Regions from separate parts of the Agrobacterium sp. H141 genome, predicted to be linked through region 3. Evidence: predicted binding sites of a transcription regulator. Region 3 holds the regulator's gene; each other region holds the start of a gene.
What was found. The regulator LexA, encoded in region 3, represses DNA repair genes until DNA is damaged. The targets are predictions, from matches to a motif close to TGTTCNNNNTGTGTTCNG.
Positions count from the first base shown of each region.

Region 1 (7,457 bases), 1.8 Mb from region 3:
TCAGCTTTCGACGACCGGAGGCACATCTGATGCCCGCTTCATCAAGGATTATTGCCCGGTGGTTGAGTTCGGCCTTGTCGGCCAAACCATGCATATGGTCGATGAGAGAGTGGCGGTCGCGGATCTGGAAACGCTGACGCGCATCTACAAAACCTTTATCGAGCAATGGTTCGAGCATGCCAGGACTTGAAGAGTTCAAGAGCTATATCCAGGGACTATGGCTGCTGGTGCGCCAAAATCCAGCTGGCTTTCGCCATCTCGACCTGAGTGAGCGTGGCAGTCTTCGCTCCTTTTGGGCGATGGGCTATGCCGCGCCTGCGATCTTTTTGTCCTGGATGTGGTGGCGAAGTGCCTATCTCGCCGCCATGCCAGCCGAAGCCAAGGCTGGTGGCCTCTTCTTCTTCCGTCTGGCTCTGATCGAGGCGATTAACTGGGTCGTGCCTCTTGTTCTGGTCGGGATTCTGGCCTGGTTGCTTGGAATGGGCTCGAAATTTTCGAGCGTGGTCGTCGCCATCAACTGGCTGGCAGTGCCGCTATCATACGGCTATGGCGCACTGATCTTGCTGACAATGCTTATGCCCGGTTTGTCGGGCCTCGTGGCGTTGCTCTGGTTCATGCTTCTGCTGCTCGTGATCACCACCTATTTCCGGGTGCTGAGAATGATCTGCGACGGCCATACGCTGACAGCCGCTGCCTTCACCATGCTGCTACTGGTGCCGACCATTCTCTTTTCAGACATGCTGGAACGTTTTTTGAGCGTCTCACCGGGCTGAATTCAGGACGCCTTGACGACTTCGCCGTCTTCCTTCGTGAATGCACCAATATCTGCGTTCGGCAGTATTTCCAGAACCAGTTCGGACGGGCGGCAAAGGCGCGTTCCCTTTTGCGTTTCAACAATCGGCCTGTTGATCAGGATTGGATGCGCCATCATCGCGTCGATCAGGCTCTCATCCGACAGTGATTTGTCAACGAGGCCAAGCTCATCATAGGGCGTTCCCTTCTGTCGCAAGAGGTCACGCGGCGTCGCGCCCATCGCTGCCATCAGCGAGATCAGCTTTTCGCGGTTTGGAGGTGTCTTCAGATACTCGATAATGACTGGCTCTTCGCCAGCTTGCCGGATCATCGCCAAAGTGTTTCGCGAGGTGCCACAATCAGGGTTGTGATAGATGGTGATCGTCACGGCGCGCTCCTTGCCAACACTTCTTCAATTCCAGAACTATTGATATTAACTCACAACGCATTTGGCAAGGCAGAGCCCTGCCCTTCCGACGGTCATGGATCGCCTGGATAGTCGACCTTCATGAAGTACAGGCCTGTGGGTGGCGCAACCGGACCGCAGGCCTTTCGATCGCGTGCCTCGAGGGCAGCCCGGACATCGTCCACGGACATTTTTCCCTCGCCCGCGAGTTTCAATGTGCCGGCGAAGGAGCGGATCTGATTGTGCAGAAAGCTCTGAGCCGATGCACGGATCTCGATCAGTTCGCCATTGCGAGCAACATCAAGCCGATCCAGCGTGCGAACGGGGCTGTGGGCCTGGCAGTGCACAGAGCGGAAGGTGGTAAAATCGTGATGCCCGACGAGTTGCTGTGCCGCTTTATGCATCGCGTCGTGATCGAGATCCTTCTTCACCCACCAGGCCCGCGTTGCCTCGAGAGCCAGGCGCGACGGGCGGTTGACTATGCGGTAGAGATAGTGCCGTTTGAGCGCTGAAAATCGGGCATCGAAACCATCTTCGACGGCCATCACATCCAGAACGGACACAGAATCGCCAGCTGTTGCCAGATGAGCGTTCAAGGCATTGCGCAATTTGTGCGGCTGCCAGTCTCGGGTCAAATCCACATGGGCAACCTGTCCAACCGCGTGGACGCCGGAATCGGTACGACCTGCCCCCCTCACAGAGACGGTTTCTCCCGTCAGGGAAAGAACGGCCGTTTCCAGAGCGCCTTGCGCGGAACGACCATTGTCTTGCCGTTGCCAACCGACATAGGGCGTACCGTCATATTCGACCGTCATACGGAAGCGTGGCATCAGGAGAGCCTCGTGCCAGCCGGAATGGCTGTCCCGCGCAGGAAATCCTCAGCGATCAGCGCCTTGCCGCCAGCCTTTTGCAGGCGCGTCAACCGGACAGCGCCGCGCGCGCAAGCAACGGTCAGGGCATCGTCCAGCACGTCACCTGGCCTTCCCTCCCCTTGGGCAAGAGACGTACCCAGAACCTTCACGCGCTCGGGCTTGCCGTTGATCTGCAACTCGAACCAGGCACCTGGAAACGGCGCTAGGCCGCGAATGTGATTGTGTACGTCGGTTGACGGACGGTCAAAATCGATACGGGTTTCCGCCTTGTCGATCTTTGAGGCATAGACGACACCATCTTCCGGCTGAGCCGTCAGCTCTAGATCGCCGGTCTCCAGCAATGCCATGGCATCCACCATGGCCTTGGCACCAATGTCACTCAATTCATCGTGCAATTCGCCTGCGGTCATATCCGCGCCGATCGTCACTTTACGGACGAGCGCTACGGGGCCGGTGTCGAGGCCCTTCTCCATCTGCATGATATTCATGCCGGTCTGCGGATCACCCGCCATAATGGCGCGCTGAATGGGGGCCGCTCCGCGCCAACGCGGCAGAAGTGAAGCGTGACCGTTGTAGCAACCGAGACGTGGCGCGTTGAGCACCTCCTCTGGCAATAGCAGTCCGTAGGCAACGACGACGGCAACATCTGCGTTATGGCTGCTGAAAATCTGGCGGTCTTCATCACTCTTGAAATTAAGCGGCGTGAATACCTCGATACCAAGCTCTTCAGCTGCCTGATGGACTGGAGATTTCTTGAGGTCGAGGCCACGGCGTCCGCCCGGGCGCGGTGGCTGCGAATAGACAGCGACAACCTCATGGCCGGCATCTGCCAGCGCTCTCAGTGTCGGAACCGAAAAATCAGGGGTTCCCATGAAGATGATGCGCAAAGCCATGTGCGTTCCGTCGCTTCTACAATCGGATCGAGAGGGGAAATCCTGCCCCTTACAGTCTGACGATCGGTTCAGATCGCCCGTGTCTTGGCGGATTTCGTGAACCTCTTGATCACCATTTCCCGCTTCAACCGCGAAATGTGATCAATGAAAAGAACACCATTCAGGTGATCGATTTCGTGCTGCAGGCAGGTCGCGAGCAATCCGTCGGCCTCGGTCATCTGTTCGCGCCCATCCCTGTCGAGCGACTTGACCGTCACGGCAGCCGGACGCTCCACTTCCGCATAATAATCCGGAATGGAGAGGCAACCCTCTTCATAGGTCGAGCGCTCATCCGAGGACGTGATAATCTCGGGATTGATGAAGACCAGCGGCTGGCGGTCTTCATCTTCCTTGCTGATATCGATGACCAGAAGACGGCGAGCTACACCGATCTGGATCGCCGCAAGGCCTATACCTGGCGCCTCGTACATGGTGTCGAGCATGTCGTCGGCCAGTTTATGAAGGTCGGAATCGAACCTCTCCACCGGCTGAGAGCTCTGGCGGAGAATGGGATCGGGCAGGATGATAAGAGGCTTGATCGTCATAGTTTTCCCATAACGCATCTTTCCGGGGGAAGGAAAGAGAAAACACCGAAGCGGCACAAACCACTCCGGTGCTGAATAACCCCAATCAGGCAGCGTGGCGCTGCACTGTCGACGCGGACGCGTTTGAACTTTTCTCAGAGCCAGTACGCAGATTGCCGAGAAGTGCGACCAGACCAGCCACCTCATTGCGCAGGCGGCGGGTTTCCTCCGAGGTCTGCTCGACCATCGCCGAATTCTTGTGCGTGAGCGTATCGATGGTGCGCGTTGCCTCGTTGACATCACTTAGCGCCGTCGACTGATCCTTGGCGGCAGTCGCTATCTCGGAGACAATCGTATTGACCGAATTGATTCGCTCGATGATATCCGAAAGGGCGGCACCCGTTTCACTGACAAGGCCGACGCCTTCATTCACCTGGTTCGAACTCTGGGTGATGAGGCCCTTGATTTCCTTGGCCGCGTCGGCGCTTCGTTGCGCAAGATGGCGGACTTCCTGCGCCACAACCGCGAAGCCCTTGCCGGCATCGCCGGCACGCGCCGCTTCCACCCCTGCATTCAGGGCCAGAAGATTGGTTTGGAAGGCGATTTCATCGATCACGCCGATGATCTTGGAGATCTCGCTCGAAGACTTTTCAATCTCCGCCATTGCAGACACAGCCTTGGTGACAACCTCCCCGGATGAGCGCGCACGGTTTTGAGTATCGCTCACTGTGGTTGAAGCCCGCTCCGCATTGGACGCCGTCTGGCTGACGCTGACCGCAAGCTGCTGAAGAGCAGTTGAACTCTCTTGCAAGCCGGAGGCCTGTGCCGATGTTCGCTGCGCCAGTTCATCGGCAGCACCCGAAATCGCCTCGGTACCGTCGAGGATTTCTTCCGACGAGTTCCGAATGGCGGCAAAGAATTTGTTCAGGCCTTCAACCGTGCGATTGTAATCATCGCCCATTTGCTGGAAATTCCCGGGCATGTTGGCCGGCATCTTGGCTTCAAAATCACCGCGGGCCAGCGCCTCCAGTCCCCGGCGCAGGTGTTCCATAGCGACCTTCTGGTCTTCCTCCACGCGAGCACGCTCTTCCTCGAGTTTCAGACGCTGCTCATCGAGCGCATCGATATAGACCGAGATTGCATAATCCATGTCGAGCATGGCGGCCTTGACCACGACGCTGAGTTTGTCGCTGAGCGATGCGGCATATTGCTTGCCGAAGGGGAAAGGCCAGTGTTTCTTTAAAACACCTTCGATCAGCCTGCTCATCAACAGAGAATAACCGCCGATATACCACTTTGGCTCGAGGCCGATGCGGGCATGTGTGCGGCCAATTGCCGTCACACCATCAACAAATTCCTTGTCGAATGTCCCGCGCGCAAGTTTGCTCCAATGACCGACCTGGGCCTTTTTGGCGCCGGCCATGTGGCTCTTGTCACGGAAGAAATGAGCAAGTTTGGGGTGGACTGCAATCTTGGCGTAGAATTCGTCCAAGGCCGGTCCCATGACCTCGTCCAGCGTTGGGCGAAGTTCAGCTAGGCGCTTCGAGCTCTCCCGATCCAAATTCATAAATGCGAGACGTTCCGCGAGGGCGCTATCGATATCTTTAGACATGAAGAAACTTCTCTGAGGCAATGGGAGAATGCGGCACGGTTAATTGCCACGGCAGAATTCAGTAAATCCCTCAAAAGCCTGAACGATGCGTAAACGGCGTCAAAATTCCGGCTGGACTGCAGGCGGGCCGGCGGGCCGGTCGTCAATTCGTTGCTGACTTAGAAGCATTAAGCCAATTTTTGTTCTTGTTTTGATCTATTCTCTTTGTCAAAATCTGATAGGCTTTGCGACATGAACCAGATATCCTTCCATTCTGAACAACCGGTACTCCTCATCGGAGATTTATCTCTTTCAGCCGGGGCTTTTGCGTTAGTTGCAATCTGCCTGCTGATCGCAGTGACCGTCATTGCAGTGCTGATCGGCCGCCGGAGCACCGCATCACGGGCGCGGGCGGTGGAAGAGGCTGCGGCCACCCGGGATTTCATTGCTGAGAAACGTATGGCCGAACTGTTCAGGCTGCAGTCGGAAATGCAGGGCCGAATTGCAGCGATGACCGATGTTTTCAGCAATCGTCAGGCCGAATTCAACCAATCCATGAACGAACGTCTTGATGGAATGTCCCATCGACTGGGATCGTCGATTGCCGAACAGACGAAATCTACCCATGAAAACCTGAGAAGCCTGCAAGAACGGCTGACCTCCATCGATGCTGCGCAGAACAATATCCAGGCACTGGCAAAGGACGTTGTCAGCCTTCAGGCGATCCTGTCCAACAAACAAACCCGCGGCGCTTTTGGCCAATCGCGCATGGAGACGATTGTTGCCGATGGCTTGCCCATAGGCGCTTATGAATTCCAGACAACGCTATCCAACAGCTCGCGGCCCGACTGTACGATCCGGATGCCGAACGATGCCCCGCCCTTGGTTGTCGATGCCAAATTTCCGCTGGAGGCCTGGAATGCCATTCGCGATACGGAATCGCCGGAGGGCAAGAAGACAGCCAGCCAGCAGTTCAAGCGCGACCTTGAGGTGCACATCAAAGATATTTCCGAAAAATACCTGATTGCAGGCGAGACCCAGGAAATGGCCTTCATGTTCGTGCCATCGGAGTCGATTTTCGCCGAGATCCACGAGAATTTTGAAAGCGTGGTGCAGAAGGCGCATCGTTCACGCGTCGTGATCGTATCCCCATCGCTTCTGATGTTGTCGATCCAGGTTATCCAGGCTGTCCTCAAAGACCAGCGCATGCGCGAACAGGCACATGTCATCCAAGGCGAAGTCGTCAGCCTGATGGACGATCTGTCGCGGCTGGATGACAGAACACGAAAGCTGCAAAGCCATTTTCTCTCGGCACAGAAAGATGTGGAGATGATCCTGACATCGTCGGACAAAATTGCAAAACGCGGAGCGAAGATCGAGGCGCTGGAATTCGAACATACGGGTGGCACTGCCACAGCCCAGCCGCACAGCCCTTCGTCCGCAGCCGTTGAAAGCAGAACTGGGTTGCTGAAGCTCAGGGTGGTTGACGAAGATTAGTCTGAGCGGCACAAAGCCCGCTTATCGTCACGAGGACCAATCAACATGATCACCGTTTTTGGCTCCATCAATATGGACCTTGTCGCCACGACTGAACGTCTGCCGAAACCTGGTGAGACCGTGGCCGGCAACAGTTTTGCCACGGCAGCCGGGGGCAAAGGTGCAAATCAGGCACTGGCGGCGACGCGTGCGGGCGCTACGGTTAAGATGGTTGGCGCCGTCGGCAAGGATGAATTCGCAGAGCCGGCTCTGGCAGAACTGCTGGATGCTGGAACCGATCTTACCAGTATTGCACGAGCCGACACGGCCACCGGAACCGCATTGATCCTTGTTGGCGGCGATGGCGAGAACATGATTGCCGTCGTTGCCGGAGCAAATGGCACATTGACAGAAGACGATGCCGTAAAGCTGGTCTCATCCATGGCCCCAAGTGACACGCTGATGCTGCAACTGGAAATCCCTGTACCAGCCGTCAAAAAAGCCTTGTCGTTGGCACGAGGACGGGGTGTGACGACGGTGATCAATATTGCGCCCTTGATCGGCGAAGCCGCTGAGCTCGGTCGTATGGCCGATATCGTGATTGCCAACGAAACAGAGTTCGAAAGACTGGCCGGTCAGGAAGGCATGAATGCGGACGAACGCAAACAGGCACTGATGCGGATTCATAGCGAGACCGGGCAAACGGTGATTGTGACCCTGGGTGCAGAGGGCGTGATCGCCGCACGGGATGGATCCTTGCACGAGACCAAAGGGCTGAAGATCAATCCCATCGATACAGTTGGCGCTGGAGACACCTTCTGCGGGTACTTTGCCGCTGGTCTCGATCAGGGTCTCGACTTCGGC
Region 1 covers NZ_CM169893.1:3,933,828-3,941,284, forward strand. The annotation lists gene dapE (succinyl-diaminopimelate desuccinylase) at 1-190, shown strand, start outside; gene ACWPM9_RS18495 (hypothetical protein) at 177-773, shown strand; gene arsC (arsenate reductase (glutaredoxin)) at 776-1,180, opposite strand; gene truA (tRNA pseudouridine(38-40) synthase TruA) at 1,273-2,028, opposite strand; gene fmt (methionyl-tRNA formyltransferase) at 2,028-2,963, opposite strand; gene def (peptide deformylase) at 3,032-3,547, opposite strand; gene ACWPM9_RS18520 (methyl-accepting chemotaxis protein) at 3,633-5,138, opposite strand; gene ACWPM9_RS18525 (DNA recombination protein RmuC) at 5,370-6,614, shown strand; gene ACWPM9_RS18530 (ribokinase) at 6,660-7,457, shown strand, end outside.
Region 1: the regulator LexA is predicted to act here: its motif matches at 5,319-5,336, upstream of ACWPM9_RS18525 (DNA recombination protein RmuC).

Region 2 (7,457 bases), 490 kb from region 3:
GAGGATATCAAGCAGCGCTATCCGAACGACAAGACCGGCCAGATCAACACCCTGCTCGGCAAGAACCCGCTTCTGTTCGACAGCTACCTGACCAATGCCATCGAAGTCGACGTCGACGCGCTCTGCGACGGTGAAAACGTCTTCGTGTCCGGCATCATGGAGCATATCGAAGAGGCCGGTATCCATTCAGGTGACAGTGCCTGCTCGCTGCCGTCGCGGTCGCTCTCCAAGGACATGCTCGACGAACTGGAACGCCAGACCGCTGCCATGGCCAAGGCACTCAACGTTGGCGGCCTGATGAACGTGCAATACGCCATCAAGGACGGCACGATCTATGTGCTGGAAGTCAACCCGCGTGCCTCGCGTACCGTACCCTTTGTCGCCAAGACCATTGGCGCGCCGATCGCCAAGATCGCAGCTCGCATCATGACCGGGGAAAAACTCGACGACGCGATTGCCGCCTATGGCAAGAAGCCCGATCCGCGCAACCTCAAGCACATCGCCGTCAAGGAAGCCGTCTTCCCCTTCGCCCGCTTCCCCGGCGTCGACACGCTGCTCGGTCCGGAAATGCGCTCGACCGGCGAAGTCATCGGTCTCGACACCGACTTTGCGCTCGCCTTCGCCAAGAGCCAACTCGGCGCATCCGTCGAACTGCCACGCGACGGCACGGTCTTCGTCTCCGTCCGCGATGAGGACAAGGCCCGCGTGCTGCCAGCGATCCTGATCCTGACCGAAATCGGCTTCAAGGTCATGGCAACCGGCGGCACTCAGCGCTTCCTTGCCGAACAGGGCATCGACGCAATCAAGATCAACAAGGTTCAGGAAGGCCGTCCGCATATCGAGGATGCCATCCGCAACCGCCAGGTCCAGCTCGTCATCAACACGACCGACGGCACCAAGGCGATCTCCGATAGCAAGTCGCTGCGCCGCGCTGCGCTGATGCAAAAGGTACCTTACTACACCACGATGGCAGGCTCCCTTGCCGCAGCCGAAGCGATCCGTGGCCTGAAGCAGGGTCAGCTCGAAGTACGGCCACTGCAGAGCTACTTCTGAAATCCATAAAGGCAAACCGGCTTCATCAAAGGCCGGTTTGCCGTTTCAGGCCTGTCGCGAGGCCTGAAGCTTTACAACAGCTGCAAGATCATCGCGAAACCGTTGTTTCTCCCTAAGCTGCCGATCGACCTCCGGTATCCGCAAAATGAATGCGGGATGGACCGTCACGAACAGCATGCGCGCCTCGTCAATCGGTATGGGCATGCCCCGGATCTCGTCCATCACGCATGTCTTGCCTGTTAACGCCTGATAGGCCGTCGCCCCCAGAGCGACCACGATCTGCGGCTTCACCAGCTGAAACTCCTTCTCCAGCCACCAGCGGCAATGTTCGACCTCTCCGACATTCGGACGCTGATGGATACGCCGCTTGCCCCTCGGCTCATATTTGAAATGCTTGACGGCATTGGTGATATAAAGTCGTCCGCGATCCAGTCCCGCACTTTCAAGCGCGCCATCCAGTATGCTGCCAGCCGGACCGACGAACGGCCGCCCCGCCAGGTCTTCGCGATCCCCCGGTTGCTCGCCGATCATCATGATCTCGGCATCGAGTGGCCCTTCCCCACACACCGCCTGCGTTGCCGTTCTATGAAGCGGACAGCGGTCGCAGCCATTGATCTCGCGTGACAAGGCCTCCAGCGGATCGTCGGGGACAATCGCGCTTCGCGCTCGGCCGTCCTCCCATTCCGCCTGCAGCCTGTCGTGGAAAGCCGGCGCAGTCTTCGGTTGGGCCTCTGCCATTGTCCGTATTCGCGCTTCGGCACTGGCGATCAGCTCCGGAATCAACTGCGCCTCAGGCAGGTTTTTCCAGTATTTCTTCGGCATTTCCGACTGCATTGCCTTCACCTTCAAACGCGCCGGGTTGAAGATATTGGCGTAATAAATGCGCCACAGCGCATCGGCCTCATCCTCATCATGCAGCTTTCCCGCTGGCAACGGATCGATCGTAAGCCTTTCTCCGTCCCATGCCGCTGACCCTTTCGGCGTGGCGATCAGCCAGTCCATATCGGCAAAGCGACGTGCGAAAAAAGTTGAGGTTCGACCGACGATGAAGTGGTCAGGCTCGAACCATGCCGCAAACCGGCGCCGTCCACCCGTTCCGTCGCCGACATCCTTGAAGCGCACGAAAGCTTTCATCTTGTGGCTGTCGCGGCGTACCGACTTGACCAGCTTGCGCAACAGCGCGACATCGCCGTCCGCACGGTCATCCAGGAGCGCACGATTGTCCTGCAAACGCCAAAGCAGCCGATAGAGCAGCGAAAATCTGGAAGAATCGCAATGACAGACAGCGGCTTCAGCAGCCTCGATGAAAGCACGCGGAACATTGATCGGGGCAGTTCGGGCAATAGCCCCAGGGTCTACTCTCCCTCCGAACGCCTCCCCTTTGAACGAATGGTCAATGCCCCCAAACAGTCCTGAATCGTCAGAACCAAGCATTTGCCAGGCAACGTCTTCCGGCCGAACACCGGCAGAGAGCAACCGACGAGCGGCTGCGCGCCATTCCTCGAAATCGCCGCGCCCGTCCAGCGTGACGGTCTGCATCAAAACAGCGCCAGTTGCTGCGGCTGCGGAGCAAACAGGCTTCGAAGATCACTGCGATCCGCCAGCCGGATCGGAGACCATCCTTGTGCCACGACGAAGGGCCGGATCTTTTTAGGCGACGCACCGAGCCGCTTCAAATCGTCAAGCGTGAGGCTCCGCTGGCGTCGGGCCGAGAGAATGGATTTCACCACCTTCTGTCCAAGGCCGGGCACTCTCAAAAGGGCTTCCCGGTCTGCCCGGTTGACGTCAACCGGAAACCGGTCGCGATGGCCGAGCGCCCAGGCGAGTTTGGGATCGAGATCGAGATCCAGCATTCCGCCTTCTCGCCCCGAGGTAATCTCCTCGACCGAAAAGCCATAGAAGCGATAGAGCCAGTCGGCCTGATAGAGCCGGTGTTCACGGATCAAAGGTGGCTTGACCAAAGGAAGCGACTTGGACGCATCGGGGATCGGGCTGAAGGCTGAGTAGTAGACGCGCTTCAGGCCATAGCTGCTGTAAAGTCGCGCGCTCGAGCCCAGTATCGTCGCATCGTCCGCACCGTCGGCGCCGACAATCATCTGCGTGCTCTGCCCGGCGGGTACGAACTTGCGGCGTCTGCCTGTCTGAAGCGTTGGCTCGCTCGCCTCCTCGATCTTCAACCGCAAATCCCCCATGGCGCGGCGTATGCCCAGCGGTTTCTTTTCCGGTGCATAACGGGAGAGCCCCTGGTCTGTGGGCAGTTCGACATTGATCGACAGGCGATCGGCATAAAGCCCCGCCTCCTCGATGAGGTGCGCTGACGCTTCCGGGATGGTCTTCAGATGAATGTATCCGCGGAAATTATGCTTAAGTCGCAAATCCCGGGCGATTTTCACCATTTCGCCCATCGTATCGTCCGACGAGCGGATGATACCGGAGGACAGGAACAAGCCTTCAATATAGTTGCGGCGATAGAATTCGATTGTCAGCCAGACCACTTCGTCCGGCGTGAAGCGCGCCCGCTCAACATTGCTGGACGATCGATTGATGCAGTAGGCACAATCATAAATGCAGAAATTGGTGAGCAGGATTTTCAAAAGCGAGATGCAGCGCCCGTCCGGCGCATAGGCATGACAAATGCCAGCACCTTCTGTCGAGCCAAGTCCGCCGCCGGGACCCGAATGCCGTTTCTCGGTGCCCGACGAGGCGCAAGACGCATCATATTTCGCGGCATCGGACAGAACTGCCAATCGGTGAGAGAACGACTTCTTCATAGGCTTGTTCACTATATGTTCACTCAATCTCCGTCAACCTGCCGCAATCGCTTTACCGTTATCTTGACGGAAACAGGGGCATATTGTATTTAGCCAATCAGCTATTTAACCAAGCGGGCAAATATGGCGACCGATGCGCTTTCCGAAACCCTCTTCGCGCTGGCCGATCCAACGCGCAGGGCAATCCTCTCTCGCCTCTCCAGGGGCGAAGCGACGGTCAGTGAATTGGCCGAGCCCTTCGATATGAGCCTGCCGTCGATTTCCAAACACCTGAAAGTTCTTGAACGGGCACGCCTGATTTCGCGCAGCAGGACGGCACAATGGCGACCCTGCCGCCTGGAGACAGCACCCCTTCAAGACATTGATAGCTGGATGACCGACTACAGGAAATTGTGGGATCAGCGTCTCGACCGGCTGGAATCCTACCTCACCCACCTTCAGACAAATGACGCCACCAAAGACGAAGGCCAATCATGACCGACACGATCGAAATCCTCAACGAGCGCCACTATCCCTTCGACAGACAAACTGTGTTTGCCGCTTTTGCCGATCCCGCACGGCTTGCTCAATGGTGGGGGCCGCATGGTTTCACCAATAGGATCTCTGCCTTTGACCTCAAAGCGGGCGGCACCTGGCGTGTGACCATGACGGCTTCCAATGGAGCCGACTTTCACAACCGCTGGACCTTTGAAGACGTGATCGAGGGCGAACGCATTGTGGCCCGTCACCACGAACCGGTCCACGTGTTCACGCTTGAAATGACCTACAGCGACACGCCGGACGGCACATCGCTTGTCTGGCGCATGCTGTTTGACCGCACAGAGGAGAACGAGCAGTTGCAAAAATTCCTTCACGCCGCCAACGAGCAGAACCTGGACCGGCTGGAGGCCCTGCTGACCAGTGGAAAGTGCCAGTGAGATGAGCGCCGAACTCGATCCCGCCCGTGTCATCCGCGTCGAACGCACCATCGCCGCACCGCGCGAAAAAGTCTTCGAAGCCTTTTCCGACCCCAAACATCTGGATGCCTGGTGGGGACCTGATGGCTTCACCAACGAAACGCATGACATGACCTTCTCCGTCGGCGGATTGTGGCGTTACACCATGCATGGACCGGACGGAAAAGACTGGCCAAACTGGATCCGCTACACCGAAATATCCCCACCTTCCCGTATCGCTTATGAGCACGGCGGCGACATGGGCGAGCCGGCACACTTCAACGGCGTCATAACATTCGAGGATGTGAGCGGCAAAACGCACATATCGCTGGTTCTGGTTCTGCCGACAAAAGAAGACCGCGCTGCGAAGGTCGAGTTCGGCGCTGTCGAGGGCGGAAAACAGACGTTGGCGAAATTGGAACGTTACGTCCTTTCGCGGTAAACCACGCGCGTTCCACCATTGCTGTCGGAAAGTGTCAGCATCGATATCGTATAAGTCGTCGGTGGCCCAACACCCATCAATACTTTAGATTTGTCTATTCATCCGCACCAACCCATTTTGGCGCCTTTGCCTCTGGAAACCCGATAATGCAGCCGATCACGGACACCGCCCCCATACCCGCTGGCCGCAAGGAATGGATCGGCGCAATTGTGCTGTCGGTCGCGTGCCTCATCTACTCCATGGATTTGTCGGTGCTCTTTCTGGCCATTCCCGCCATTACCCGCGATCTGCATCCGAGCGCCTCCGAACTTCTCTGGATCAACGACATCTATGGCTTCATGGTTGCCGGTTTTCTCATCACCATGGGCACACTGGGCGATCGCATCGGGCGACGAAAAATCCTGATGATCGGCGCTGGCGCCTTTGGCCTGGCGTCGCTGATGGCGGCATTTTCGCCAACACCGTCCATGCTGATCGTCGCCCGCGCGCTGCTCGGCATCGCCGGTGCCACCATTGCCCCCTCCACCCTGTCACTGATCGTCAACATGTTCTCGGTGGAAGCCGAGCGTAACCGCGCCATCGGCATCTGGGGTACGGCCTTTGCGCTGGGCGGCCTGATCGGGCCACTAATCGGCGGCGTGCTCTTGCAGTTCTTCGACTGGGGTTCTGTTTTCCTGATCAACCTGCCCGTGATGGCAGCGCTGATCGTGTCTGCACCTTTTCTGTTGCCGGAATTTCGCAACGAGCAATCCGGCAGGCTCGATCTCCTCAGTGTGGGCCTCTCGCTGGCAACCGTGCTGCCGGTCATCTACGGCCTCAAGCATATGGCTGTGGACGGCTTTCGCATCCACCATCTGGTGCCGATCGCCATTGGACTTTGCCTCGGCACGACCTTCCTGCGCCGGCAGTTGCGCCTCGCCGATCCGCTGATCGACCTCAAGCTTTTTAAAGTGCCCGCCTTCACAGCCTCGCTGATGGTCAACCTGTTCGGCGTCTGCTTCGTCTTTGCCGTCTTTCTCTATCAGAATCAGTTTTTGCAATTGGTGCTGGGGCAAAGTCCGCTTGAGGCAGCCCTGTGGTCGATACTGCCCTCCACGGCCTTCACCGTCATGTCCCTTCAGGCGTGGCGGGTGACGCAGCGGCTGGGTGCCGTGCCCACGGTTCTGTCAGGCTTGCTGATCAACGCCGTCGGCGTGGCAGTCATGGCTGTCGCCGTCTATCACGAGAACCTCTACGGACTGCTATTTGCCAGCACGCTGATCGGCATCGGCTTTGTTCCGGTGGTCCTGACCACGACCGGACTGGTAGTCGGATCAGTGGCACCGGCCAAGGCCGGCGCCGCCTCCGCCATATCGGAAACCGCAGCAGAATTCGGCGGCGCCCTCGGTGTCGCAGTTCTCGGCAGTCTGGGCTCTCTGGTCTACCGGCTGCAAATGCAAGGCGCCGACACCAGCGACCTGACGCCGCAGCATGCCAATGCCGTACGCGAAACCCTGGCAGGGGCTGTTGAAAGCGCTGCCACATTGAACGCAATGGATGCAGCATGGCTGGCGCTTGCCCGTTTCAGCTTTTCTCTGGGCTTTGCCGTTATCTGCGCAGTGGCTGCAATTACCCTTCTGGCCCTTGCCGCTCTGGCAAGCCGGGTCTATGCCACAAGCCCTCCGGCCGTCCTGCCCGATCCGGCTCACCACAGCTGATGGAACGGCCTTCATAAAACTCTGGAAATTGCCTCCGACGATCTGCTATAGTGAATACAACGTTGACTTGAGACATGGTTCCGAAGCTTCGCTTCGGGGCCTGTTTTCTTTTGTGTCTGCGGCAAGCAGATGGAAGTGCAAAGGAAGTAAATATGGTTGAAAAGGTACCGATGACGCAGAGTGGCTTTACCAAGCTGCAAGAGGAACTGCGTTGGCGCCAGCAGGAAGAGCGGCCCCGTATCATCGAGGCGATCTCTGAAGCGCGCGCCCATGGCGACCTTTCCGAAAATGCCGAATATCACGCCGCCAAGGAAGCGCAGAGCCACAATGAGGGCCGCATCGGCGAAGTGGAAGATCTGGTCGCCCGCGCAGAGGTCATAGACCTGTCGAAAATGTCCGGCTCCAAGATCAAATTTGGCGCGACCGTCAAGCTGGTCGACGAGGACACGGACGAGGAAAAGACCTATCAGATCGTTGGCGACCAGGAAGCCGATGTAAAGCAGGGCCGCATTTCCATCTCGTCCCCGATCGCCCGCGCCATGATCGGCAAGGAAGTCGG
Region 2 covers NZ_CM169893.1:1,624,592-1,632,048, reverse strand. The annotation lists gene carB (carbamoyl-phosphate synthase large subunit) at 1-1,053, shown strand, start outside; gene ACWPM9_RS07475 (UdgX family uracil-DNA binding protein) at 1,099-2,592, opposite strand; gene ACWPM9_RS07470 (putative DNA modification/repair radical SAM protein) at 2,592-3,824, opposite strand; gene ACWPM9_RS07465 (ArsR/SmtB family transcription factor) at 3,948-4,301, shown strand; gene ACWPM9_RS07460 (SRPBCC domain-containing protein) at 4,298-4,741, shown strand; gene ACWPM9_RS07455 (SRPBCC family protein) at 4,743-5,201, shown strand; gene ACWPM9_RS07450 (MFS transporter) at 5,348-6,898, shown strand; gene greA (transcription elongation factor GreA) at 7,051-7,457, shown strand, end outside.
Region 2: the regulator LexA is predicted to act here: its motif matches at 3,830-3,847, upstream of ACWPM9_RS07470 (putative DNA modification/repair radical SAM protein).

Region 3 (7,457 bases):
TTCCTCGGCTGCTGCATCAGCGACCTTGCGGTTTTCAAACGGGAGCTGTTCGATTGTACGGGTGCCGGGGATTTCGTAGGTCGCCTTGCGACGGTCGTAATCCGCGCGAACGGCGTCTTCCGTGATGGAGGCCGGCGCAGCAATATCCGAAGGCTCAAGCTTTACATATTCCAAGCCGCGATATTCAGGCGCGCGATAACGGCTCTTGACGGTCTCGAACCAGGTCTTCAGCGTGTCTTCCGAAGGAGCCGCGACGGGATCGATATTGGCGTTGGTGAGCAGCAGGTAGTTGATCCCGCGGCTTTCCGTGCGGTATTTCTTCAGAGCATCGATGAGGACGGCCGGTGCTGTAAAGCCATCGGCCGTTGCCTCGACAATCTGGGTGCGCACAGCGACCTTGGAGCGCTCCTTGATGTAGTCATTCTCGTTCAGGCCGGAATTGCTCAGCCGTGTCGAGAAAAGCTGGCGACTGAATTTGCCACTGGCGTCCTTGAATGCAGGATCATCGGCAATGAGGCTTGCGAGACGATCTTCGGAGAGCCCGATATTCATGTTTTTCGAGAGCTGATCGAGGGCGGCACCGGCGGCGAGCTGCGAGTAGACCTGGCTCTCGACGCCCAGGGCGCGAGCCTGTTCCGATGTGAGCTGCGTGCCAAAGCGGCGGCTCATATCCGAGAGCGTGCGCTGATAGGCCAAGCGAAACTCGCTCGAGGATATCTTCTGGTCGCCGACCGACATGACGGTGTCGGAGGTGTCGCTGACCAGCGAGCGCGAGACGCCCCAGATGCCGAAGGATGCGACCAGCAGCAGGAGAAGGATCTTGGCTACCCAGGTTTTGGCAGCTTTTCTCAACATGTTTAACATCGGGACGCGAACCTCGTGTCTTTTTATTGCCTGCGCGCGAAGCGGTTGACGTTCCTTAAAGCAAAGTTTCAAGGAAATGAAGGGATAGCAGGGGAAAAGGCTGCGGCTATTGCGCAAAGAAAAAGGCCCGGCAAATACCGGGCCTTCATCAGGTGCCTGATCTCTTGGCTTAACGCTTGGAGATCGGTGTGTAATCGCGAGTCGGTGCGCCGGTATAGAGCTGGCGAGGACGACCGATGCGCTGCTGCGGATCTTCGATCATCTCGTTCCACTGGGCGATCCAGCCGACTGTTCGGGCAAGGGCGAACAGAACGGTGAACATGGTCGTGGGGAAGCCGAGTGCGCGAAGCGTGATACCCGAATAGAAGTCGACGTTCGGATAGAGCTTCTTTTCCTTGAAGTAGTCGTCGTTGAGCGCGTATTTTTCGAGCTCCAGCGCCACCTGCATCAATGGATCGTCGCCACGACCGGTTGCTTCAAGTACCTCATACATCGTCTTCTGCATGATCTTGGCGCGTGGATCGTAGTTCTTGTAGACGCGGTGACCAAAGCCCATCAGACGGAACGGATCGTTCTTGTCCTTGGCCTTGGCGATGTATTCAGGGATGCGTTCAACCGAGCCGATTTCCATGAGCATGTTGAGCGCGGCTTCGTTGGCGCCACCGTGAGCAGGGCCCCAGAGGCAGGCAATGCCGGCTGCAATACAGGCGAACGGGTTGGCACCGGAAGAACCAGCGAGACGAACCGTGGATGTGGAGGCGTTCTGCTCGTGATCGGCATGCAGGATGAAGATACGGTCCATGGCACGGGCCAGAACCGGGTTCACCTGATATTCCTCGCAGGGAACGGCAAAGCACATGCGCAGGAAGTTTGCCGCATAATCCAGGTCGTTTTTCGGATAAACGAAGGGCTGGCCGATATGGTACTTGTAGGCCATGGCGGCAATTGTCGGCATCTTTGCGATCATGCGCAGCGAGGCAACCATGCGCTGATGCGGATCGGTGATATCGGTCGAGTCGTGGTAGAAGGCCGACAGAGCGCCGACGGTACCAACCATGACAGCCATCGGATGGGCGTCGCGGCGGAAGCCGGTGAAGAAGCGGCTCATCTGTTCGTGCACCATGGTGTGATGCGTGACGCGATGATCGAAATCCTTCTTCTGAACAGCTGTTGGCAGTTCGCCATAAAGCAGCAGATAGCAGGTCTCGAGGAAATCGCCCTGTTCGGCCAACTGTTCGATGGGGTAACCGCGGTGCAGCAGAATGCCTTCGTCACCATCGATAAAGGTGATCTTGGATTCGCAGGATGCGGTGGACGTAAAGCCCGGGTCGTAGGTGAAGGCGCCAGTGTTTTTGTAGAGTGCGCCAATGTCGACAACGTCTGGACCAAGGGTGCCAGTTTTGACAGTCAGGTCGACAGTTTTGCCACCGAGATTTATTTCAGCGCTTTTGTCCGTCATGCTAATCCTCCGAATGGGCGGGAGATGCCCTCAAATTGGGCACCACAGGTTAAGCGTCAGGCATTAGCTATATGATCCGAAGGTTAATGCCAAGCTATCGACCCGCCAAATTGTGCACTGCACTGCATGCGCTGCACTATCTGGCCTGATGAACGCGCGTATACCGCGAGCATGTTCTGCTTAACAATCAACCGCTTCGCGAATAAGCTGTCCTCCGTGACTTGGTGTCGGCTTGGTTGTTGCAGTGAGCCGGACACTTCGTGGGGGCCGTACCATGCATGAAGCGTTGGAAAAGCACCTGGATACGATCCGATCTGTTGGCAGGCCGCGCGCTGTCGCGCCTGTGTCTTCACGTCTGCGCCATACGCGCGAAGGAATGACGCGGCCGCGGTCTGTCCCCGAGTTCAGCGCGTTTTTTTCACGCCTTGCGAGCAGAAGCGCGGCATGCCTGGAAGACGAGCGTGATCACGGCCATGTTTTCCTGTTCCTGCCGGTTTTCATGGGTACTGGCGCTATTTTATGGTTTGCGGCTGATGATCCGCCCAAGCTTTTCGTGTTGATTTTGCTCTTTTGCGGTCTGGCTTGTCTCGGAGTTGTCAGCCGCTATCGCAATCCGTGTTGGCACTACGTCTTGCTGGCCTCGATGCTCATGACCGCCGGGTCTTTGTTTGCTGTTTGGGAAACGGCGCGTCTGGATACGGTCATGCTGGACAGCCCGGTCACGACTCATATCACAGGCATTATCGAGCAGCGAGAGGAGGGGGCGAGCGGCGAATGGCGCTATATCGTCCGTATTGCACAGACCCGAGAACCACAGTTACGGCGCCCGCCTTCGAGAGTTTCGCTGGTGGCGCGCGCGGATCATAGACCATTTATGATCGGTGCCGCGATTGAGGGGAGGGCCAGATTATCTCCTCCCTCGGGGCCTGCGCTACCCGGACTGAATGACTTTGCCTTTTCTGCCTATTTTGACGGCATTGGCGCGATCGGCTTTTTCCTCGGCGCGCCTGATGTCGGCGAATCGACCCAATCCGACCAACCGCAAACGGATTTTTTGACCTCTGCGAAACGGGCATTGGCATCCAATCTACTGTCGGTGCGTGGCGCTATCGGCGAGCGGATACGAACGGCAATCGGCGGAGACGAAGGTGCTTTTGCTGCGGCGATCGTGACAGGTGAGCGGCGGGCGCTTTCAGAGCCCGTCCTGGACGACCTGCGGCGCTCGGGCCTTGCCCATGTGATTGCGATTTCCGGCCTGCATATGGCGCTGGCGGCTGGATTGTTCTTTGTCGGTCTACGGGTGGTGTTGAGCCAGTTCACAGGCTTTGCACAATCCAGACCGATCAAGAAGTATGCAGCCGCTGGCGCGCTTGTCGCAGCATTCTTCTATCTGATGATTTCCGGTGCCCAGGTGTCGGCGCAGCGCGCTTTCGTGATGATGGCAATCATGCTCATGGCTGTGCTATTGGACAGGCCAGCGATCAGCATGCGCAATGTGGCACTGGCGGCCACGATCATACTGGCAATCTCGCCCTCCGAAGTGATGGGGCCAAGCTTTCAGATGTCATTTGCAGCGACCGTGGCGCTGGTGGCTGGATATTCCGCGTGGCGTTTCCGCAGATCCCGCGAGGGCTATTTCGACTTTTTGCCTGATATGCCCATTGCCGGTGCGATCATCCGCGTGGTTGGCGGGCTGATCCTCACTTCCGTGATTGGTGGTTTGTCGACCGCGATCTTTTCGCTGGAGCATTTCCACCGCCTCGCCGGCTATAGTTTACCGGCCAATCTGTTGGCGATGCCGATCATCACATTTGTGGTGATGCCGGCCGGCCTGGTGTCGATGTTGCTGATGCCCATCGGTCTCGACACACTTCCGCTTGACGTCATGGGGCATGGACTCGGTCTCGTCATCGCAATTGCCCATACTGTCGCCGAATGGGGTGGCGATGTCGGTAGCGCGCGGCTGGCCGTTGGGTTTTGCCGTTAGCGGTTACGGGCATGCTGATACTGGCACTGCTTCGAAGTCGCATCAGGCATATTGGCACCGCCATCCTCGCAGTTGGTCTGATCACCGGATTGGCGCTTCCTAAAGACAGGACTGCCGATCTGCTGATCTATGAGGACGGTCGTCTGGTTGGGTTGATCGGCAATGGTGCCAACAATGCGGACGTGATCGCCACTACGAGCGCCCGACCGCCGGGCTTCATATTTACCCAATGGCAGAACGGTTTGCAGCGCCACAGCCATCAAAAACCTGCTGTCGAAGAGGATGCCTTGCTTGCCAAGGCGATTGCGCCGCGGGACATCGCGACCCCTGATGGTGGTCGCCGCTTTCCCGTGCTTTCGGAAAATGCGATACGCTACGCCAGCACGAAACTCGCACATATGTTGGACATGTCGGTCGACGGCCAGTTCAGTTGCCTGAACAAGGTCTGGTGCGTTGCCCGTATCAGCGGGGGCTGGCGGGTGGTGACACTTGAGGAGCCACGGCTTTCAGGCCTGGCCTGCGATCTCGGTGATATTGTTATTTCTGCGCGACGGCTTGGCTATGACCATTGTCGCTCGGGCGCGAGATTGATCACGCCCGATACACTTCGCAAAACGGGCTCTTTGGAAATATGGCTAGGCCCGCACAGCAACGGGGCAATCGCTTTGCGCTCTGCTTTCTCCGGCCGTGCAAGGCCCTGGAGCCTGCATCGTAGATATGATTGGCGCAGCGGCCGCTATGATATGAAACCAGTGGAGACCGTGCTCACCGACCTCAGTGATAGCGGCGGATCAGGCCGACCAGCTTACCCTGAACCTTGACCCTGTCAGGCCCAAAGATCCGTGTTTCGTAAGCCGGATTGGCCGCTTCAAGAGCAATCGACGCACCCTTGCGACGGAAGCGCTTCAGGGTTGCTTCCTCGTCATCGACCAGCGCCACGATGATATCGCCCGGACTGGCGGTCGAGCCATTGCGGATGATCACGGTGTCGCCGTCAAGGATGCCGGCCTCGATCATCGAGTCACCCTTGACCTCAAGCGCATAATGCTCGCCGCTGCTGACCATTTCGGCGGGAATGCTGATTTCATGAGTGTTGTTCTGAATGGCAGAGATTGGCACACCGGCGGCAATGCGACCCATCACCGGAACGGAAACCGTATTGTTGTTGTCTTCGCTCGGCTGGCGCAGCATCGGCGGTGGCGTCTTGCCGCGGCTGCCCTCGATGACGCTGGGCGAGAAACCGCCGCGACGTGGCTGCATGCTGGGTGAATAGGCTTCGGGAAGCTTGATCACTTCCAGTGCTCTTGCCCTGTTGGGTAGCCGGCGAATGAAACCGCGCTCCTCCAGCGCTGTGATCAGACGATGGATGCCGGATTTGGAGGCCAGATCCAGTGCATCTTTCATTTCATCAAAGGATGGCGGCACGCCGGACTCCTTCATTCTTTCGTGAATGAAGAGCAACAATTCCTGTTGTTTGCGGGTCAGCATTGCGATTCCCTTTGATGAAACAAATCCAGAACATACACTATCTGTTCCAGTTGTGTTCTGCAAGTGACTAAATTTTTGTGAGGCTGGCAACAATGGAATTGATGGGTCGGCGCGCACATCAGAACTAAAGTGTTCGATAAAGTGCGATGTCTTGTGTTTGAGCCTGCGATGGCGCACAACCGACGCGTTTTGATGCTGAGGAACCGTTCATGGATTCATCGTCTGCCTCGCCGGCCCGCGCGCTCGATCATATTGTCCTGCCTGTCGGAGCGCTTGGGGTCGCACGCAACCGGTTGACGGCGCTCGGTTTCACGGTGGCAGCCGATGCGCTCCATCCATTCGGCACCGAAAATGCCTGTGTTTATTTTTCCGAAGGCGGATATCTGGAGCCTCTGGGTGTTGCCGATCCTGAGAAATGCCACGACGCGATACGGCAGGGCAATGTGTTTGTGGCGCGCCATGAAGCGTTTCGGGCAGATCGTGGCGAGGGGCTGTCGGCCATTATTGCCGAGAGCCGCGACGCGGATGCGGATCACGCAAGGTTCGAGGCAGAGGGACGGTCTGCCGGCAAGATGCTGTCTTTCGAGCGACCTGTTCAAGCGGCCGATGGAAGCGAGGCGAAAGCCGGTTTCAAGCTGGCTTTCGCCAAGGATGAACAAGCGCCTGACCTGCTGCTGTTTGCCTGTGAGCGACTGTTGCCGCTGGCGATCGACAAGGAGGCGCTGGCGCAACACGACAATAGCGCAATGCGTGTGAGTGGCGTGATCTTGACGGCGGAAGACCCCTCAATATTTGAGGGTTATATCGATGCTGTGTTTCAGGCGCATGCTTCAGCAACCCGAGGCGGCAGACTGGAATTCGCTGCCGGCGGCACTCAGATAGAAGTGATGACGCCGGACGGATTTACCCGCAGCTATGGTCTATCTGTAATGAGCAGGACCGCCGGTCTTGAGGGCGCGGGATTAGTCGTTGCCGTGGGCGATCTTGGCGTGACAGGTGCGCTTCTTGCCGCTAATGGCATTTCTTACGAAGCCCGGGAGGGTCGCCTTGTGGTTCCACCATCGGCGGGTCAGGGCGTAACATTCATATTCGAGGACAAGGCATGAGCATTTCACCAAATTCAAGCGTGGTCGTTGGCGATGGCGCAAGCAAGGTCACCTTTTCCAATAGCGCACGCTTTTCGTTGATCGCCGGCCCTTGCCAGATGGAGAGCCGCGACCACGCCTTTATGATGGCTGGCGAGATCAAGGAAATCTGCGACACGCTCGGCATCGGCCTCGTCTACAAGTCCTCTTTTGACAAGGCCAACCGGACATCTCTGTCTGGGAAGCGCGGTATCGGGCTGGAGCAGGCACTTGAGGTGTTTGCAGACCTTAAAAAGGAATTCGGCTTTCCTGTGCTGACCGACATTCACACCGAGGAACAGTGTGCCATCGTCGCGCCGGTGGTCGACGTGTTGCAAATCCCGGCCTTCCTCAGTCGCCAGACAGACCTGCTGGTCGCTGCTGCCAAGACTGGTCGTGCGATCAACGTCAAGAAAGGCCAGTTCCTCGCGCCCTGGGACATGAAGAACGTGCTCGCCAAGATCGTCGAAAGCGGCAATCCGAACGTGCTCTTGTGCGAGCGCGGTGCATCCTTCGGATACAATACACTGGTGTC
Region 3 covers NZ_CM169893.1:2,114,124-2,121,580, forward strand. The annotation lists gene ACWPM9_RS09735 (peptidylprolyl isomerase) at 1-864, opposite strand, end outside; gene gltA (citrate synthase) at 1,034-2,323, opposite strand; gene ACWPM9_RS09745 (ComEC/Rec2 family competence protein) at 2,598-4,310, shown strand; gene ACWPM9_RS09750 (hypothetical protein) at 4,322-5,131, shown strand; gene lexA (transcriptional repressor LexA) at 5,085-5,798, opposite strand; gene ACWPM9_RS09760 (VOC family protein) at 6,008-6,904, shown strand; gene kdsA (3-deoxy-8-phosphooctulonate synthase) at 6,901-7,457, shown strand, end outside.